DNA from 2 places in the Gaoshiqia sp. US2 genome. Region 1 is predicted to be linked to the other one. Evidence: riboswitches for the same ligand, from Rfam matches in the RefSeq annotation. Region 1 holds a riboswitch; the other holds the start of a gene.
The links. Region 1 has a riboswitch for thiamine pyrophosphate ahead of thiM (hydroxyethylthiazole kinase). Riboswitches for the same ligand answer to the same signal wherever they lie in the genome.

Region 1 (8,704 bases):
GCGCAATTCCTCCGGTTGCTGCCAAAATGCCCATCCTGAATTTTCCGGTTGCCCGAATTTTGCCCGAACGGTACAAAGTCAGCATGATCAGGAAGACACCAAAGGTTAAAGCTACCGCACGCATGACCAATCCGGGATACATACTTTCAAAAAAAGCAGAGATTGCCCCAAGGAATAAGCCTTCGAAAACTGCGTAAACAGGGGCGGTTACATTGGCCCTGCGCGGACTGAAAACGGTGATCAAGGCGGTAATAAAACCCCCGATCCCTCCGGCCAGTAACCAAATTGACACGGCCTGGAACGCCGCTTCGGGTGTTGAATAATCAAAAGCTGCAAAAAATTTCCGCCAGGTAAAAACGGCGGCAAATATCAGTATCAATAACATCAGACCGGTCTTATTGATGGTTCCTTCAATGGTCATATGACCTGCCTGCGCGCCGGTTTGAACACGATCGTAAACAGCATTTCCAAAAACAGGATTTGATGATTTCGTTAAATTCATTTCACTAAAATGGTTTAAAATTCAGGTATCAAAGTAATAAAAATAATGCCAAAAAACTCTTTACCGAAAAAGCTGCCGAAATTTCATGCGAAGATATTGACACGGTAGCTTTATTTTTTATAATTTCGTCCCCCATTGGAGAGTTGCCGGAGTGGTCGATCGGGGCAGACTCGAAATCTGTTGTACCCTTCGGGGTACCGGGGGTTCGAATCCCTCACTCTCCGCTTTCATTTAACGGGTTGTTCCCAATGTCATTTCCGGGTTTTCCCGTTTCATTGCCAGAATTTAAAAAAATGATGGACTGGCCCGTTTCCTTTCCCTATTTTGTAGTTCGCTCCTTGAATAATAGCCCGGCTGATGTATTCTTTGGCATGATATACCGCGTCATTTAGCGGCAATTGGTGAGCCAGAAACGATGCCACTGCCGACGAAAAGGTGCAACCGGTTCCATGCGTGTTATTTGTTAATACCCGTTTGGAACGGAGTTCCAGGATGTCATCGGTTTCGGCATTGTAAAAAAGGTCTGCCAGTTCGTCGTCTGCAAGGTGTCCGGCTTTTAGCAAGACAGAAACCCTTCCGCCGCACGAAAGTTTTTTAATCACCCGCCTTAGATCCGGCTGGCTCCGGATACGCTCGCCCAGCAGAATCTCTGCTTCGGGAATATTCGGGGTGATCACTTTAACCAAGGGGATCAGCTCGTTTTGCAGGGTCGAAATAGCATCGTCCTGCAGCAGTTTGTCGCCCGAAGTGGCGACCATCACCGGATCGAGTACGATATTCCGGATCGGATAATGCGACAAGGTTTCCTTTACTCCCCGAATCAGTTCCGACGAATGTAACATGCCGATTTTAATGGCATCGGCGCCAATATCGTCGAGTACCGACTTAATTTGCCCCTGAACGAAGGGAACGGGAACCGGGTGCACTCCAAATACACCCACTGTATTTTCGTCGACGACGGCAGTAATCGCCGAGGTCCCAAAACATCCGCAAGCCGACATGGTTTTCAAATCGGCCTGAATGCCGGCTCCCCCGCTTGGGTCGCTGCCGGCTATGGTTAACACGCGTTTGTATTGCATGATTGCTGACAATGATTGATTAGAATTATACCTTTATTGAAAATGGTTAAAGCCGCTCTTCGAAAGCTGAATTTCTGTTTCAGAATGAAACCAACGAATGACGGGAGATCCTTCATCAATGGTTCCAACCGGATAAAGGGCTTTGCCGAATTTTGTTTGAAACTTTTGCTGAAGCGCTTCTATCTGCCCGGGCGCCACCGTGAAAAGCAGTTCGTAATCTTCGCCGCCGCCGATGGCCAGGTCTGTTACATTCCAACCCTGCTCGTTACAAGTCCGTGTCAGAGCGCCGGAAACCGGGAGTTGATCCAAATGAATACGGGTCGTTTTGCCCGATGCTTTGAGGATGTGTCTCAGGTCGGAAGCGATGCCGTCGGAAATATCCATCATGGCATGAACTCCCGGGAAAAGGCTCAAAAATTGTCCCTCAACCAACCGTGGTTCCGGAAGGTGATGTCTGGCAAGCAGGTATTCCCGGTCGGGAGATGATTTTAACCGGTTCAATACAACCTGAAGCCCGCCCGCTGAATCGCCAAGACAGCCCGTCACACAAACCACATCGCCCACCTGGGCCATTGAGCGCAGCCGGGCCATGCCTTTGGCGCACTTCCCGACCACACACACATTGATGGCCAAATGACTGACCGACTTGGTGGTGTCGCCACCCAAAAGCGGAACCTTGTATTTTCGGGAAATTTCCTGATAACCTTCCATGAGGGCATCAAGATATTCCACCTCCGTTTCCGGAGGAATTGCGATTGAGAGGAAAGTTCCTAAGGGTTCGCCGCCCATAGCTGCAATATCGCTCAGGTTGACGGCCACTGATTTGTATCCGAGTTGCTGCGGTGAAATTTCATTTCGCAGGAAATGCACATTCTCCATGAGCAGATCGGTGGTTACCAGCAAATCTTCCGTTTCGTTCATCGGAATGATCGCGCAATCATCGCCAATACCTGTCATCTGCAGAGTAAGCAGATCTTCAAACGCCGGCGAAAAGCGTTCGATAAATCCAAATTCCCCTATTTCTTTCAGTTTCATTTCTTTCTGTTTTTTTTGTTTTGCATTTGTAAAACAAAGAACCAGGCTCCGGCGATAATTAAACCGGCCATTGCTCCATGTTCCAGGCGCTGTTCCAGAACATCCATTCCATTTTAAACGAAAGAAGAAAAGCTTCTGTCATGGTTTTACGGTGAGTTTCGGTGCAGGCGGCAGCCGTTTCGTCGCAAATTTCGATAGCTGTTTGAACTGCCCGTGCAAATTCTTCCCCTCCGTAGGTGTCAATCCAGGCCTGGTAGGGATTTTTGTTTCGGGTTTGGTGTTCGGTAATGTAGTCGCCCACCTTCTGGTAAACCCAAAAACAGGGCAATACGCTGGCCAGGGCCTCTTCGGCCGAGCCACAGGCCAATTGCCGGAACATGTGCCCGGTGTAAAGCATGCAGCTTGGCGAAGGTGTCAGCTCAGGCATCTCATCTTTCAGAAAATATTGATGCAAGGCCTGCTCCACCGAAACTGTATCTCCCGAAAAATGAAGGAAAGCTTCTCTCCACGCTTTCCGGTTGAGTTTCGCGGCAATGCCTGCCAGTATTTTCCCGTATTCCGACAGATAAAGTGCGTCCTGCTTCAGGTAAAACAGAAACTTCTCGCGCGCTAAACTGCCGGCTATCAGTTCATGCAAAAAAGGCAGATCGAGTATTTTTTCGTAAATCGGTTCGGCGGCTTTCCAGGCCTGTTCGGTCCATTTCATCATTTGGGATGAGTTAAAATTTCGTTTTTAAGTAACAGTGCTGCTTTCATTGGATTTTCAGCCGATGAGATGGCCGAAACCACGGCAATCCCGCTGGCGCCGCACGCGATGATTTGCCGGGCATTGCTGAGCTTAATCCCGCCGATAGCGACAGTTGGATGTTTGGACAGAGAACTGATCTTCATCACACCTTCCGGTCCAAACGGTTCGAAGGTGTCGGTTTTGGTTGGTGTAGCAAAAACCGGTGAAATCCCGATGTAATCGACGTCCATTTCATTCGATTCGATTGCCTGCTGAACGGTTTCTACAGAAAGTCCGAGGATTTTATCTTTGCCCAGGAGCTTGCGTGCCACCTTCCACGGCAAATCACTTTGCCCGATGTGCAGGCCATCGGCATTTACAGCCAGAGCAATGTCGAGCCGATCGTTGATAATGAGTGGGATACGTAGTGGTGACAGCAATTCTTTTAACTGAAGCGCCAGCTGATAAAATTCGCGCGAACTGCAATTTTTTTCGCGCAGTTGTACCATCGTAACGCCTCCTCTTACCGCTTCCTCCACAATAAATTCCAGTGGCCGGCCCAGCGATAATTCGCGATCGGTGACCAGGTAAAGGCTTAAATCAAAATCGTTCATGGCTCAGGCTTGATAGGTATGCTCAATATCTTCGGACGAAAGGTTAAACAGGGTATCAATAAAATGCAGTTGCAGGGTGCCGGGGCCTGCCGACCTTGTTGTTGCTAACTCGCCGGTAATGCTCATGACCGCCATCGCATGGGCAGCCGCCATAAGCGGATTGGGGTTTACGGCGGCAAATGCAGCGGTTACGGCCGTTGCCGTGCAGCCCATCCCGGTTACTTTGGGCATCAGGGGCGAGCCATTTTTGATGGACAGTACCGTGTTGCCATCGGTGATAAAATCTTCGGCGCCACTAATGACAACGACTGCCCCGGTTTGTGATGCCAGCCGTTTGGCCCCTTCAATGGCTGAGTTGGAGGCTACGGTGCTGTCAACACCTTTTGTCAGGGTGTTTTCGTTGGCCAATGCCATGATTTCGGAAGCATTTCCCCGGATGATGGTTGGTTTGCATTGCCCGACGATTTGAGCGGCCGTTTCGTTGCGGTAGGAGGTAGCACCCACTCCAACAGGATCGAAAACAAGGGGAATGCCCTTTTTGCGCGCGGCTTTTCCGGCCAGTAACATCGCTTCGACCCATTGGGGACTCAGCGTTCCCATGTTGATGACCAGGGCCGAGGCGATCCCCACCATGTCGGTCATTTCTTCGGCAGCATGGGCCATAACCGGTGATGCTCCCAGAGCCAGTAGGGCATTGGCCGTATTGTTCATCACAACAAAATTGGTGATGTTATGAACTAAAGGCGACCGGCTGCGCACGGCAGCCAAATCAGCGCTGATGGAACTTGCGTTTATCATGATATTTCGTTTAAAATAAAAAAGCCGCTCCGCAGAAATGCGAAACGGCTTGTATGAATTTCGTTAAAAACAAGGTTCAGATACAATTCTCGTTTCCCTCCGCTGTTATGATACATTTCAGGTTATTAGGGTCTGATCTCAGCCTGTGCACCTGCACAGACACCCCTAACGAGATGATGAAGCAAAAGTAGCAATATTTTTCAATTGGAAAAGCCGGATCAACGGGCCGGCGGAAGAACCGGAGCTGTTTTATTTTGCCGTAACCCGGGTAAATTACATGGCAGCAATATCTTCGAGCAGGATGGCTGCCAGTTTTTTCGGATGTTCTTCTTCCATTTCCAGAACCAATTCGAGAAAGTTTTTGCACGATTCACGCAAGGTGGCGCTGCGATTAGCCATGAGAATCAGGGTCCGGTAGATGATTTGCCCCAATTCAGGATCTTTAATCAGCGAGAACAACACGCTGAAAAAAGGTTCGAACATTTCATCAATGGCTTTTTTGTCGACCATCGCCAGTCGCCCGATCAAATGCAGGCCGGTGTATTTCACCAGCTGTTTTTTCCCGCAGCAATATTCCAGCGCTTTGATAAAGGCAAATTTTGAATGTACAAATAAATTAGCGACTGCCTGTTCGGCAATTTCGGCCTGTTCAAGGCTCTTTGTCCAAAAATCCATTTGTTCTTCGGTCAGCTTCTCCGGCTCATCGAGCAACGTTGCCAGGATCATGGTTTCGCGCCATTGTTTGTTCCAAAGCTTCAGGGCCAGTAAATGATTTTTTTCGTATTGCCGGGCCAATTCGCGAAGTGAGATCACCGAAGCGCCCCAGTTCATTTTGTAGGTCATACCGAGGGCTTTCATCTGTGCAACGGTTTCACCGTTTTTACGCAACCTGATTTTTGCCAGTAATTCCTGAAATATTTTTTCTGTTTCCGGATCGTCCAATAATATATTCATAGTCCTAAATTACACGCATGTTTTGCGGATACAGCCGTAACAAATATCACACTTTGGGATGGTCGGATCTGTAATTACTTTTTAAAAATAAAATAAACGGCCAAAATAAGAAAAACAAAGCCGATCATGTGATTCCAGCGAAAAGACTCATTCCGGAAAACAAGCACCGTAAAAGCTGTGAAAACAAGCAGGGTGATGACCTCCTGCAATACTTTTAGTTCGATCAGCAAAAAAGGGCCTCCATACGCTTTAAACCCAATCCGGTTGGCCGGAACCTGGAAGAAATATTCGAACAGGGCAATCCCCCAACTAACCATCACGATGGAAATGAGGCCCAACTTGTTGAACCATTTCATTTCGGCAAACTTCAAATGACCGTACCAGGCAAAGGTCATAAACGTGTTCGACATGACCAGTAAACCGATTGTGAGTAGTCCTTTCATAATAATATAGCGGATGATTAAAAAAACCTTGGTTGTTTATACCTCCCAAAATCGTTTCAAAACTACCTGTTTCAGATGAACCGTGATTCAGCTGACTCCAAATATTTTCGATTATTTAAACATTACATCAAATTTAAACCGGCGGTGCGTGAAATAAAATTAGCTTTTGGGTAGGGTAAACTGTTTTTTAAACGGTTAGTGAGTGAAACAAGACAGATTATCATTAACTTTTTTCAACTTTGAGAAGAAGTGAATGATAACGAAAGGATCCTAAACGTATTGAAAATTGACAACACAGGAATTTAAACAATTGTTTGACCGATATTTTGATGCGATCCGGAATTACATCTATTACCGGTCGGGCGACAAAGAACAGTCGACGGACATTGCTCAGGATGTTTTTTTAAAGTTCTGGGAAAAGCAGGAAGAATACCGGCCCAAAGAGAATGCCGGCCTGCTTTACAAGATGGCGTCCGATTTGTTTGTCAGCCGTTACCGCCGGCAGCAGATCGAACAAAAGTACCTGAGCGGGATTGAATTTGAAATAAAAGACGTATCGCCCGAAGAACAATTGCAATACGAGGAACTGAAAAGAAACTACGAATGGGTATTGGCTCAGATGCCGGAGAAACAACGGGTTGTTTTTTTGATGAGCCGCACAGAGGGCCTTAAGTATTACGAAATTGCCGAACGGCTTGGGCTAAGCGTAAAAGCAGTAGAAAAAAGGATGACAAGCGCCTTGGGGATGTTAAAAGAAAATTTGCAATGGTTATGAAAAAACAGGAAGAATATAACGAAAAAGAACAATCGGACTGGACCGAAATTGACCGTTTTGGCAGCCGGTTGACCACGGATTGGCAGGAATCCAAGGAAGCGATCTGGCTTCGTATGGAGCAGAAACTGGAGACGCCGGTGAAGCCGGCGAAACTTATCCTTTTTGCCCAACCCGCTTTTCGGCTTGCTGTAGCCGCCCTGCTTGTCTTGCTGGTCGGGATTGGCTCGGTCATGCGTTTCCATACCCGGACTTACCGCACAATTCCCGGGCAACACCTGTCCATTGGCTTGCCCGATGGATCAACCGTGCAGCTGAATGCCGCATCTTCGCTGACTTTTCGTCCTTATTGGTGGCGCTTTTCGCGCAAACTGGCCCTGGAGGGAGAAGCTTATTTTCAGGTCAGCAAGGGCGACCGGTTTACCGTGATTTCATCAAACGGAACGACCAGCGTACTGGGCACCAGTTTCAACATTTATGCGCGTGACGAGGCTTACCGGGTAAGTTGCCTGACGGGAACGGTAAAAGTAACCAATGCCGGGGGAGACCAGGAAGTTATTCTTTCGGCCAACCAAAAAGCCGAATGGCAAAGCAGTGCTTTCAGGAAGGCTGATATGCCTGCCGACCGGAAACCGGCTTGGGTCAACAAACAGTTTGAGTTTACCGGCAGATCAATTCGTGAAGTGTTTGACGAAATTGAACGTCAGTACGGCATACGGATCATCTCCGATCAGTCGTTGAATTTTGAATACAGCGGTAATTTTAGTAAAGAAGAATCAGTTCATCAGGTGTTAACCTATATTTGCAAGCCTTTTAACCTTAACTTTGAAGAGAAAAAGACCGGGCAATACCAGGTATTGAAAAATCAGTAATCTGTTTTGAAAAAATATATTTTAATTGGCTCGTTGCTGTTGTCGGGTTTCCTGGGTTTTTCGCAGGAACTCGATCTTGTTTTTCAGGATACTCCGCTGAATGAGGTCTTGCTTGCGGTTCGCGATCGTTACCAGTTGCAGTTATCTTTCGATCATGCCCGTCTGTCGGCTTTCCCGGTGACGGTGAACCGAAAGTTTTCGTCGCCCGAAAAAGCGCTGGATGAATTACTGAAGAAACTCCCCCTGACTTGGGAGAAAGCCGGAGGGGTTTATTTAATTTATGACCGCGTAATCCCCGAAACAAAGAAGAATTATCGTTTAGCCGGAACCGTCACTGACCGCGAAACGAACGAAAGCTTGCCGTATACCCACCTGGTGGTAAACGGCCAAGGGTTAATTACCGATCAGAAAGGGAACTTCTCGTACCTCTCAACTGTCGACAGCGTTTTTCAGGTACAGGTATCCAGTTTGGGCTATTATTTGTTGGATACGCTGGTTCACGCGCGAATTAACCAGCCCTTCCGGTTGACTCCCTCTGTTTATAAATTACAGGAAATCAAGGTTGAAGGATTAAAAATTGTTCGTTCGGTACAAGTGGGATACAGCCCCGGAACAGTGCGCCTTAATCACCAGATTGCCGGCCATTTGCCCGGTTACGGCGACAATTCGGTCTTTAACCTGTTGCGCTTGCAACCCGGTATTCTGGCTGCCGGCGAACAATCGAACGATTTGATTATCTGGGGAAGTTACGAGGGGCAAAGCCAGGTGTTAGTCGACGGCTTTACGCTGTTTGGAATGAAGAATTACAACGACAACATCAGCGCCATCAATCCCTTTATGGCGAAAGATATCCAGGTAATGAAGGGAGGATTTCCGGCCCCCTTCGGTGAGCGGGTGGGAGGCTTAGT
Region 2 (8,704 bases), 330 kb from region 1:
GTTGATCGGGGCGCCGTTCATCTTTGGCATGGGACAGTCAACCACGCTGTTTTCAATCTATTTCTGCCTGGCGGCATTTGGCCTGTTTAGGGGAATTTATGAGGCCAATTTTATCACCACGTTTTTTGACACGATAGAACCCCCGCTATCGCGCATCGATCAACGGGATTGTGTATTTGTTTGTGTTTAGGGTCGGGTCGCTGTCGCCCTTCCTGCTGGGGTATTTCAAACAATCATTCGGACTTTCAAACGGATTGTCGTCCATGAGTTTTGCTTATTTACTGGGCGGAATTGAAATGCTGAAAGAGCTGAAAAACAAATACAAAAATATTCAGGCTTTGAATGCGGTATGGGAAACCAACTATCCGTCGTGGGACGATCTATTAAATTCGCACGCAAAACCGCCCCAAAAAGCGTTGGCTGATTGTGTTGAATTTTCGGTTCGGATGACCGAAGCCTATTTTTGCAATGTGCGGGATGAGTTCAAAAAAGTGGCGCCAAACAAGTTGTATATGGGTTGCCGTTTTGCCCGTTCCAACGAAAATGTAATCCGCATCGGGGCAAACTACTGCGACGTGATCAGTTACAATATTTACAAACGGAACCTGTATGGGTTCTCTTTGCCCAAAGGCATCGACAAGCCGGTAATGATCGGCGAATTTCATTTTGGCGCCCTCGACCGGGGAATGTTCCACCCGGGCCTGGTGAAAACGGCTAACCAGGAAGAACGGGCAGCCTGTTATGCCGGCTACATCGAATCGGCGCTGCGCCACCCTAACATCATCGGTACCCACTGGCACCAGTTTTCCGATCAGGCCACCACGGGGCGTTTCGATGGTGAGAATTTTCAGGTAGGCTTTACCGATATTTGCGATACCCCTTACGAGGAAACCATTGCAAAGATCAGGGAAGTGGGTTATTCCATGTATGAAATCAGAAAAGGAAAATAAGTTATGAAACTAATGAGCAGATTATTTTTATGTGTCCTTGTTATATCGTTTTCAATCGTTTCCTGTAGTAAGGATAATAATATTGACGACGGAGAAGAGAATAAACCGGTTGTTATTGCAAACGAAGGAAAAGTATTATGCGACCAGCAAGGCGTTGCAGGAGTTGTAATTACTGATGGCCCAGTTATACGCGGCTATAGAAACTTAATGGCGCAAACCGGATGATAAGTAGAACAAAAAGCCGCCAACGATCGTTCAGCATGACGAACCCCGGGCTGTTTCCCGGATATAAACCTTATTTTCTATGGTCACCTTCGTAGAAAAATCATCGCCATCAACATTCAGCTTATTGCCATATTCTGCGTTAAGGCAAAAAAGTAAATCCTGTCCGGAAGGACATAAGCGGCCATGCTTTAATCTGATTGCCGGAGATTGCCCTGTTTTTCCTTTCGTTCAATCGTTCGTTGGCGATTGCAGGTAAGTCGTAGGTAAGTCGAAGCGATATCGCAGGTATGCCACTTCTTTTATCGCTCCCGGATTGAAATAAAATTTTAGCGAATGTATATAACGTATCCCCCGGAACGTCTGCTCCGGGGGGTACGTTGAAAATTAAAACCTGAAATCAATTCCGGCAAAAAAATGTCGTCCGGCCTGCGGGAAATATCCATCCATGGCGAAACGTTCGTTCCCCAAAAGATATGAATATACCCAGGCATTACTTTCGTATCGGGTATCAAAGAGGTTATTCACCATCAGGTGCAGCCTGACTTCTTTAAACAGCTTGGCCTTCAGTGAGTAATCTGCTTTCAGGTTGTTTACAAACCAGGCGTCCAGCTTGCGGTCGTTGCCCGAGGTGTTGTCGACGTACTGATCGCCTACGTAGTTTGAAAGCAGGCTGACGTTTAGCGCGGCTACCGGTTTGTAACTGAGCTGGCTGTTAACGATCACATTGGGTGAGAATGACAGGTCGGTTTTCCCAAGTTCAAAGGCATCCTGTTCCCAGGTGTCCCAGTTGTCAACATATTCAGTAAAATTTTCAATCTTGTTTTGGCTGAGGGTAACATTCGTATCCCAGTTTAGTTTAGCGGAAATCTTCAGTCCGCCGGTCAGTTCAATCCCGGCCCGGTAGCTGTCGTCTACATTCACCAAAAGAGGCGTACCAACATCGTTTACCTCCCCGGTTTGAACCAACTGGTCCTTGTAATCCATGTAGTACAGGTTTGCCCCTAACAGAAAACGCGATGTTTTATAGGTATAGCCTGCTTCGAAATCATTCAGCGTTTCATGTTTGGGCGTTGGGTCACCTTCATCCACATCCACAAAGTTGCTTCGGTTGGGTTCGCGGTTGGCGCGGGCAAAACTCAGGTAGGCTTCCCGCGAACTGTTTGGGCGGTAGAACAGACCGAATTTGGGGTTGAAGAAGTCGAATTTGTGCGATTGGGTCAGGTCGCGCAGATCATCATCAATGCCGTCGATCCCGTAATTGATGTGGCGGTATTGCAGGTCGGCAAACAAATTAAGGGTTTCTGTCAGTTGAAAGTTGTATTTCCCAAAAACATTGAAATCTTTTTTCAGACCTGTGCCGCGGTACCATTCGTGGTCTTTCCCGTTTTCGCCCATGTACTGCGCCCAGATCACCTGTCCGAAATGGCGGCCGTCGTACACGTTGTAGCCTCCGCCAAAGGTGAACGATGATTGGTTTTTATGGTAATTCAATGAAAGTGTCGCTCCGTAAAAATCATTGTCCAGCCATTTGCGCGTTACCAGGTCTGTGATTTCCAAACCTTCGGGAGCAGTCATCCGGTAATCTTCGTATTCTTCGTCGTATTTATAGCCTTCATAGTAGCCGCGTCCGTAGGTGTAGTGCAGGGCTGCGTTGAGGTTCAGGGCCTGGTTGAATTTGTGCGAAAACAGCATTTGGTAATGATCCTGCTGGTAATGGTCTACTTCGTTTTCGTAAGTGTAGTAGTTGTAGGTCCGGCTGTTCGAATTGATCATTTCCTCCGTTTGTTTTGGAGTGTACAACCAGTGCTCTTCGTAACGTTGCATTCCTGCCAGGTCATTCTTCAGGCGGACGGAAGGAACACCCCACCAGGCCTGGTAGGTCTCTTCAAAACCGGAAAATACATTGACTTTGAGCATGGTGTTACCGGAATAATAGCCGGCTGAAGCGAAAAATGATTTCAAATCAGACGAAGCGCGGTCGATAAAACCATCGGAGGTGACTTTCGATAAACGCACATCAACGGTAAAATGCTCGTTTAACAGGCCGGTTCCGGCGCTGACCGAGTTTCGGAAGGTGTTAAACGAACCTGCCGAGCTGCTGTATGCAGCATAAGCGTCTTTGTTCAGGCTTTCGGTTTGCAGGTTGATGGTTGCCCCGAAAGCGGCGGCTCCGTTGGTCGAAGTGCCTACTCCACGCTGAACCTGGATATTTTCGATCGAACCGGCCAGGTCGGGGATGTCCACAAACCAGGTGCCGTGCGATTCGGCATCGTTCATGGGAATGCCGTTGATGGTCACGTTGATTCGGTTTAGGTCGGTGCCCCGGATACGGAAATTCGTGTATCCCACACCGGCGCCGGCATCCGAAGTAGCCACAAACGAAGGACTCATCGTGAGCAAATAGGGAATATCCTGCCCCATGTTCCTGCTTTCGATGGTTGATCGGTCGACCGTAGTTTTGGCAACAGGCGTTTTGTCGCCGGCGCGCGTGGCCGACACCAATACTTCTTCGGTTAAGATGGTCGAACGGCTCAGTTGAATTTGTAAATCAACGGCCTGGTTTAATTGTACCGGAATAGTTCTCCTTTCATAACCGATAAAAGAAACCTGCAATTCGTAATTTCCGGCCTTCAGTTTGTCGAATGTAAACCGGCCATGTTCGTTGGTAATCGTTCCCCGGTAAGTCGCGTTTAGCGTAACGGTGGCGCCGGGTAAAATTCCCCCTTCCTCATTTTTCACCATCCCCGAAACCGAAAATTGGGCAAATGAGGCAACAACAACACACTGCAAAAGCAGCATTACAACAATCTTTTTCATTTTGTTTTGAAAATTTGGTTAATAAATAACCAATGAGGTAGGAAACATTTTTCCTTTCGCCCTCCCTCCGCCGGCATTACCCGGATCAGGTTCATTGGGTATGATCTCAGTCCGATTTTTTAGGACACCCCATTGCGTAAAATCAGGAGCAAAGGTAAGGTAAAAAAAACGAATATATCAAAACTGGTTCGGCAATTAAATTGGGGGAAAAACTGAAAATATTTCATTATAAACAGCTTATCGCATGAAAAAATGACTTTTCCAACGACATTTTGGCAAGCCAGGTGAACAATAAACAAGAGAATTTGGACAAAAACCGCCTTGGCCTGCTCTTTGATCATGATCAGCCGGAAACAATAAAAACATGTTTAACGAAAGAAATAAGGAGGATTAGCCATGTTACCATTAATCAGAAACAACAAGAATGTTCCAAGTTTATTTGATGAATTCTTTGGACGCAATTTGTGGAATGAATTTTTTGACAAAACGGGCTGGGGCACAAGTCCAAGTGTCAATGTTTTTGAAGGAAAAGACAATTTTGAAATTGAAGTGGCCGCCCCGGGGCTTGAGAAAAAGGATTTCCACATTGATTTAAAAGACCATGTGCTGACTGTTTCTTCTGAAAAGAAAGACGAAAAAGAAGAAAAAGAAGGAAACAAAGTGGTGTTCTGTGAGTTCAATTACTCTTCGTTCAGTCGTTCGTTCCGTATTCCCGACGGCGTGGATGTGAACAAGATCAATGCCTCGCACAAAAACGGAGTATTGAAGATTGTTCTTCCCAAACGTGAAGAATTGAAGGGAAATGCCCCGCGAATGATTGATATTTCGTAAAGACCGAAGAATAAGTTTCGTTGTTTGTTACATCATTGGTTTAGTTTAGTTAGTTGGTTCACTGACCTCGCCCGACAGGCGGGGTCTTTTTTTTATAACCACCTGTTTTTCCGGAAGAACCAAAACTGAAAGGCAACAATACAAAGCAGGATGATCACGAAAGCAGCAAAAGCATAATGGTTCTCCGCCTGGGGGATTCCGGCCAGGTTGACGCCCAATAAGCCGGTGAAAAAGCTGAGCGGTAAAAACAAGGCTGCAATGATCGATAAGAGGTACATCCGGTTATTGATCTGCTCATTCTGGCGGTGGGAGAGGGTTTCCTGACTTACCGAAGCCAGTTCGCGCGAGGCATCCAGCATTTCGAGGTAACGCAGCAGGTGGTCGCCCACTTCGCGCAGGCGCAATTGCTGTTTGGTCGTCATCCAGCTGGTTTTATCCAGTTGCAGCTTGCTTAAAGCATCGCGTTGCGGAATTAAAAAGCGTTTGAGCTGAATGATTTGCAGTCGCAGGTTGTGCAATTCCTGTTTGTAGTCGGTTTGGTCTTCGGCAATCACCCGTTCTTCAATTTCAATGGCAAGTTCTTCGATATCTTCCATCACATCGCTCATGTTTACCACCAGCCGTTCATTTAAACGGACAATAAAATCGCCGGTCGTTTTTGGCGGATTACCTTGCTCCAGTTCGGCGATCAGGTCGTCGACCGATTTGAGATTTTTCTTCTGGCAGGTAATCAGCAGGTTTTTTGTTGCCAGAATCCGGACCGAGATCATGTTTTCGGGTTTTTCACCCTTGTTCATGTTGATCCCGCGTACCACGAGCAATAATTCTTCGGGCGTAATGGCTACGCGCGGGCGCGATTCTTCTTTGGTCAGCGCGTTGATGGTCAGCTCATTTATGTCCAGCTTTTCCAGGATTGAACGTGTTTCTGAAACCGAGAAATTCAGTTGAAGCCAGATGTAATCTGCCTCCCGTTGAATATCGGGAACCTGATCGGGTAAAAGTTTTATCGCTTTTTTTTCAATTGAATCGATATAAAATGCATGGATTAATCCTCGTTTCATCGGCTTGAATTTGATCCAAGATACAACGACTCGCCCAAAACTCAAAATCTGAGGAAAAACAGATCAGCTCAGTTCACGGAAGGTTTTTTCGCCTTTGACGTAATATTTCCAGATAATGCTTTTGCAAAGGATCTCATCGTGCCATTCCTGCGCCGACATTTTCCGGAGATTTCTTCTTTTTTTTCGTAAAACGGGCAACTCGCGGTAATAAGCCATATGGGCCTTAAAAACGCTGGCAAAACCTTTCACATTTCCTTCGGTCAACAGGCGCAAGGCGGCGATGCCATCGAGAAACAATCGGGTGGTCATCACTTTCCAAAACTTACGACGAGGCACGTTTTTATATAACAGCCATAGGCTGTTCCTGAAATTCAGGAAAAGTTTACGGGGATTATTATACGAAAGGCTTCCTCCGCCCAGGTGGAACACTTTGCTTTCAGGAACGAAAAGTATTTTATAACCCCTGTTTTTCAGTCGCCAGCACAAGTCAATTTCTTCCATGTGTGCCCAGAAGTCGGCGTCGAACCCACCGGCCTCGTGAAACAAATCTGCCCGGATGGCCAGGCAAGCCCCGCTGGCCCAAAAAATACTGGCCGGCTGGTCGTACTGACCTTCATCTTTTTCAAGCACATCCAAAATACGTCCCCGGCAAAACGGAAAGCCCAGTTTGTCGATAAAACCTCCCGCGGCTCCTGCATACTCAAAGGTGTCTTTCTGATGCCAGCTTAAAATTTTAGGTTGAACGGCAGCCACGGCCGGGTTGTTGTCCATGACCTGAATCAGGGGGTCGAGCCAGTTTGGACTCACTTCCACATCCGAATTCAGAAGGATATAATATTGAGCCTGTATTTGTTTTAATGCCTCGTTGTAGCCCCGTGCAAAACCATAATTTGTTTCAAGCTGAAGGATTTTTGCCTGCGGAAAGTGATCTTTAAGCAGTTGAACAGAACCATCGGTAGAGTTATTATCGGCAACAATGAGTTGAACATCGTCGTGCAGGCTGTGCCCGATAACTGACGGCAAAAATTGAGGAAGCAGTTTTTCGCCGTTCCAGTTTAGAATAACAATCGCGACTTTTGGTGGTTTCATCCGGGCAAAGATAGTCAGGAAATCAATATGCGCGAGAGCAGGTTGATCAGTTGTTCTTTGTCGAACTGGTTTAGCTTTTCCTTGAACTGCCGAAGTCTCTCTTCTTCTTTTTCGGCTACAATTTCCTTTAGTTCTTTTAACTGTTTGCCGGTCAACTCTTCTTCGAGGATGGCCCAAACCTTATTTGATGTGACACCCTGTTCCGGAAGGCCTAAGGTTTCGAGTTCCTGCACGGCTGCCTCCAGGATTTCACGGGCCTGCATTTTTACCGGATCGTCTGATTTTTCGTTGCCGGTAGCGTCGCGCAGGTTCCAGCTGGAGTAATCATACTTCAGACCCGAAATCATTTTCACGATGGCGTGGTTGGCGCCAAAAATACGGTTCAGAAACAATAAGGTCTGATTTTTCCAGGCGCCCAGATCGAAACTTTTTTCGTATAACTTTTCGATTTGCTTATGGAGTAAGGCAATTTCTTTGTCGGCCATAATGCTTTTTAATGCAAGTTATACCAATTCCGAAAATGTATAAACTATTTTCTGATTTTATTTTCAGTCGGTTGTTGATTCATCGTATGCTTTACCCGAATGACAGAGATTATCCAAGAAGTTCATTTATCTTTTCAAAAAAAGCAGGGTAATAATTGGCGTTGGCAGCCACAATTTCTTTTCCGAACAGGTAATTATCTCCGCCTTTAAAATCACTCAACCGACCGCCTGCTTCTTTTAGGATGATGATGCCGGCCGCCACATCCCAGGGGTGGAGGGCATGTTCGAAGAACCCGTCGAACCGGCCGCAGGCCACGTAGGCCAGATCAACTGCAGCAGAACCCATCCGGCGCATTCCCCGGGTTTCGATCATGAAAAACTCGAGCAGGCGAAGGTAATTTTGCAGCATGTCGAAATTATAATACGGAAAGCCGGTAGCCAGCAACACATCTTCGTGCGTGGCTGAGGCGGATACGGAAATAGGCTGACCGTTGAGCCAGGCGCCGCCGCCTTGCCAGGCTGAAAAGAGTTCGTCCTGTCCCACCTCATATACCACTCCGGCCACCGGATGGTTATCTTCCAATAAGCCAATAGACACGGAATGCGGGAAAATGCCATGAATAAAGTTGGTGGTGCCGTCAAGCGGATCAATCACCCATTTGTATTTCTCACCCTGTTCGCCGGCAGTTCCTTCTTCGGTAATGTATCCGGCTTCGGGCAACAGCCGGCGCAGTTCATCCACGATCATCCGTTCAGCTGTTTTGTCTACGTAGGTAACCAGGCTGGCTTTACCTTTCAGTTCAATGTCTTCGTTTGAAATTTTCGACCGTTCTTCACGGATAAATTGTCCGGCTTCTTGAGCCAGTTTCCCGATTTGGGTGCAAATATTTTGTAAATCCATGGTTTATTTTTTGTTCGAAATTCGCTTAAAGCAGGCTGACTTCAAAATTTCCGTTGTTATTTATTTTCGACAGTTTTACTTTTCTGACCTGATTTACGAGTTCGGGCTGATAATCCGTTTCGACCCGGATGTAATTTTCGGTGAATCCTTTCAGCCGCCCGTTGTACGATTCGTCTTCAAATAAAACCGGATAAGCGGCGCCGCTGTTCTGTTCATAAAAGGCGCGCAGCTTCTTCTCCGAAAGCATGATGAGCTGATGCGTGCGGCGTTTCCGCTCATCAACAGGTATAACCGGTTTGATTTCCAATGCCTTTGTTCCCGTACGTTCGGAGTAGGGGAAAGCAT

Region 2: linked by a shared signal. The riboswitch ahead of AC6H3C_RS19105 (TonB-dependent receptor) and the one ahead of thiM (hydroxyethylthiazole kinase) in region 1 are both predicted to bind thiamine pyrophosphate.

Annotation. Positions count from the first base shown of each region.
Region 1 is NZ_AP048550.1:5,133,792-5,142,495, reverse strand. It holds gene AC6H3C_RS20655 (Bax inhibitor-1/YccA family protein) at 1-502, opposite strand, end outside; tRNA gene AC6H3C_RS20650 (tRNA-Ser) at 640-726, shown strand; gene thiD (bifunctional hydroxymethylpyrimidine kinase/phosphomethylpyrimidine kinase) at 775-1,581, opposite strand; gene thiL (thiamine-phosphate kinase) at 1,615-2,616, opposite strand; gene AC6H3C_RS20635 (TenA family protein) at 2,675-3,325, opposite strand; gene thiE (thiamine phosphate synthase) at 3,322-3,957, opposite strand; gene thiM (hydroxyethylthiazole kinase) at 3,961-4,755, opposite strand; TPP riboswitch at 4,833-4,932, opposite strand; gene AC6H3C_RS20620 (DNA alkylation repair protein) at 5,029-5,709, opposite strand; gene AC6H3C_RS20615 (DMT family protein) at 5,784-6,152, opposite strand; gene AC6H3C_RS20610 (RNA polymerase sigma factor) at 6,439-6,927, shown strand; gene AC6H3C_RS20605 (FecR family protein) at 6,924-7,796, shown strand; gene AC6H3C_RS20600 (TonB-dependent receptor) at 7,803-8,704, shown strand, end outside.
Region 2 is NZ_AP048550.1:4,799,772-4,808,475, reverse strand. It holds gene AC6H3C_RS19120 (hypothetical protein) at 1-190, shown strand, start outside; gene AC6H3C_RS19115 (hypothetical protein) at 264-950, shown strand; gene AC6H3C_RS19110 (hypothetical protein) at 963-1,175, shown strand; gene AC6H3C_RS19105 (TonB-dependent receptor) at 1,560-3,992, opposite strand; TPP riboswitch at 4,038-4,134, opposite strand; gene AC6H3C_RS19100 (Hsp20/alpha crystallin family protein) at 4,389-4,823, shown strand; gene AC6H3C_RS19095 (zinc transporter ZntB) at 4,916-5,884, opposite strand; gene AC6H3C_RS19090 (glycosyltransferase family 2 protein) at 5,948-6,973, opposite strand; gene AC6H3C_RS19085 (hypothetical protein) at 6,988-7,458, opposite strand; gene AC6H3C_RS19080 (inositol monophosphatase family protein) at 7,568-8,359, opposite strand; gene mtaB (tRNA (N(6)-L-threonylcarbamoyladenosine(37)-C(2))-methylthiotransferase MtaB) at 8,385-8,704, opposite strand, start outside.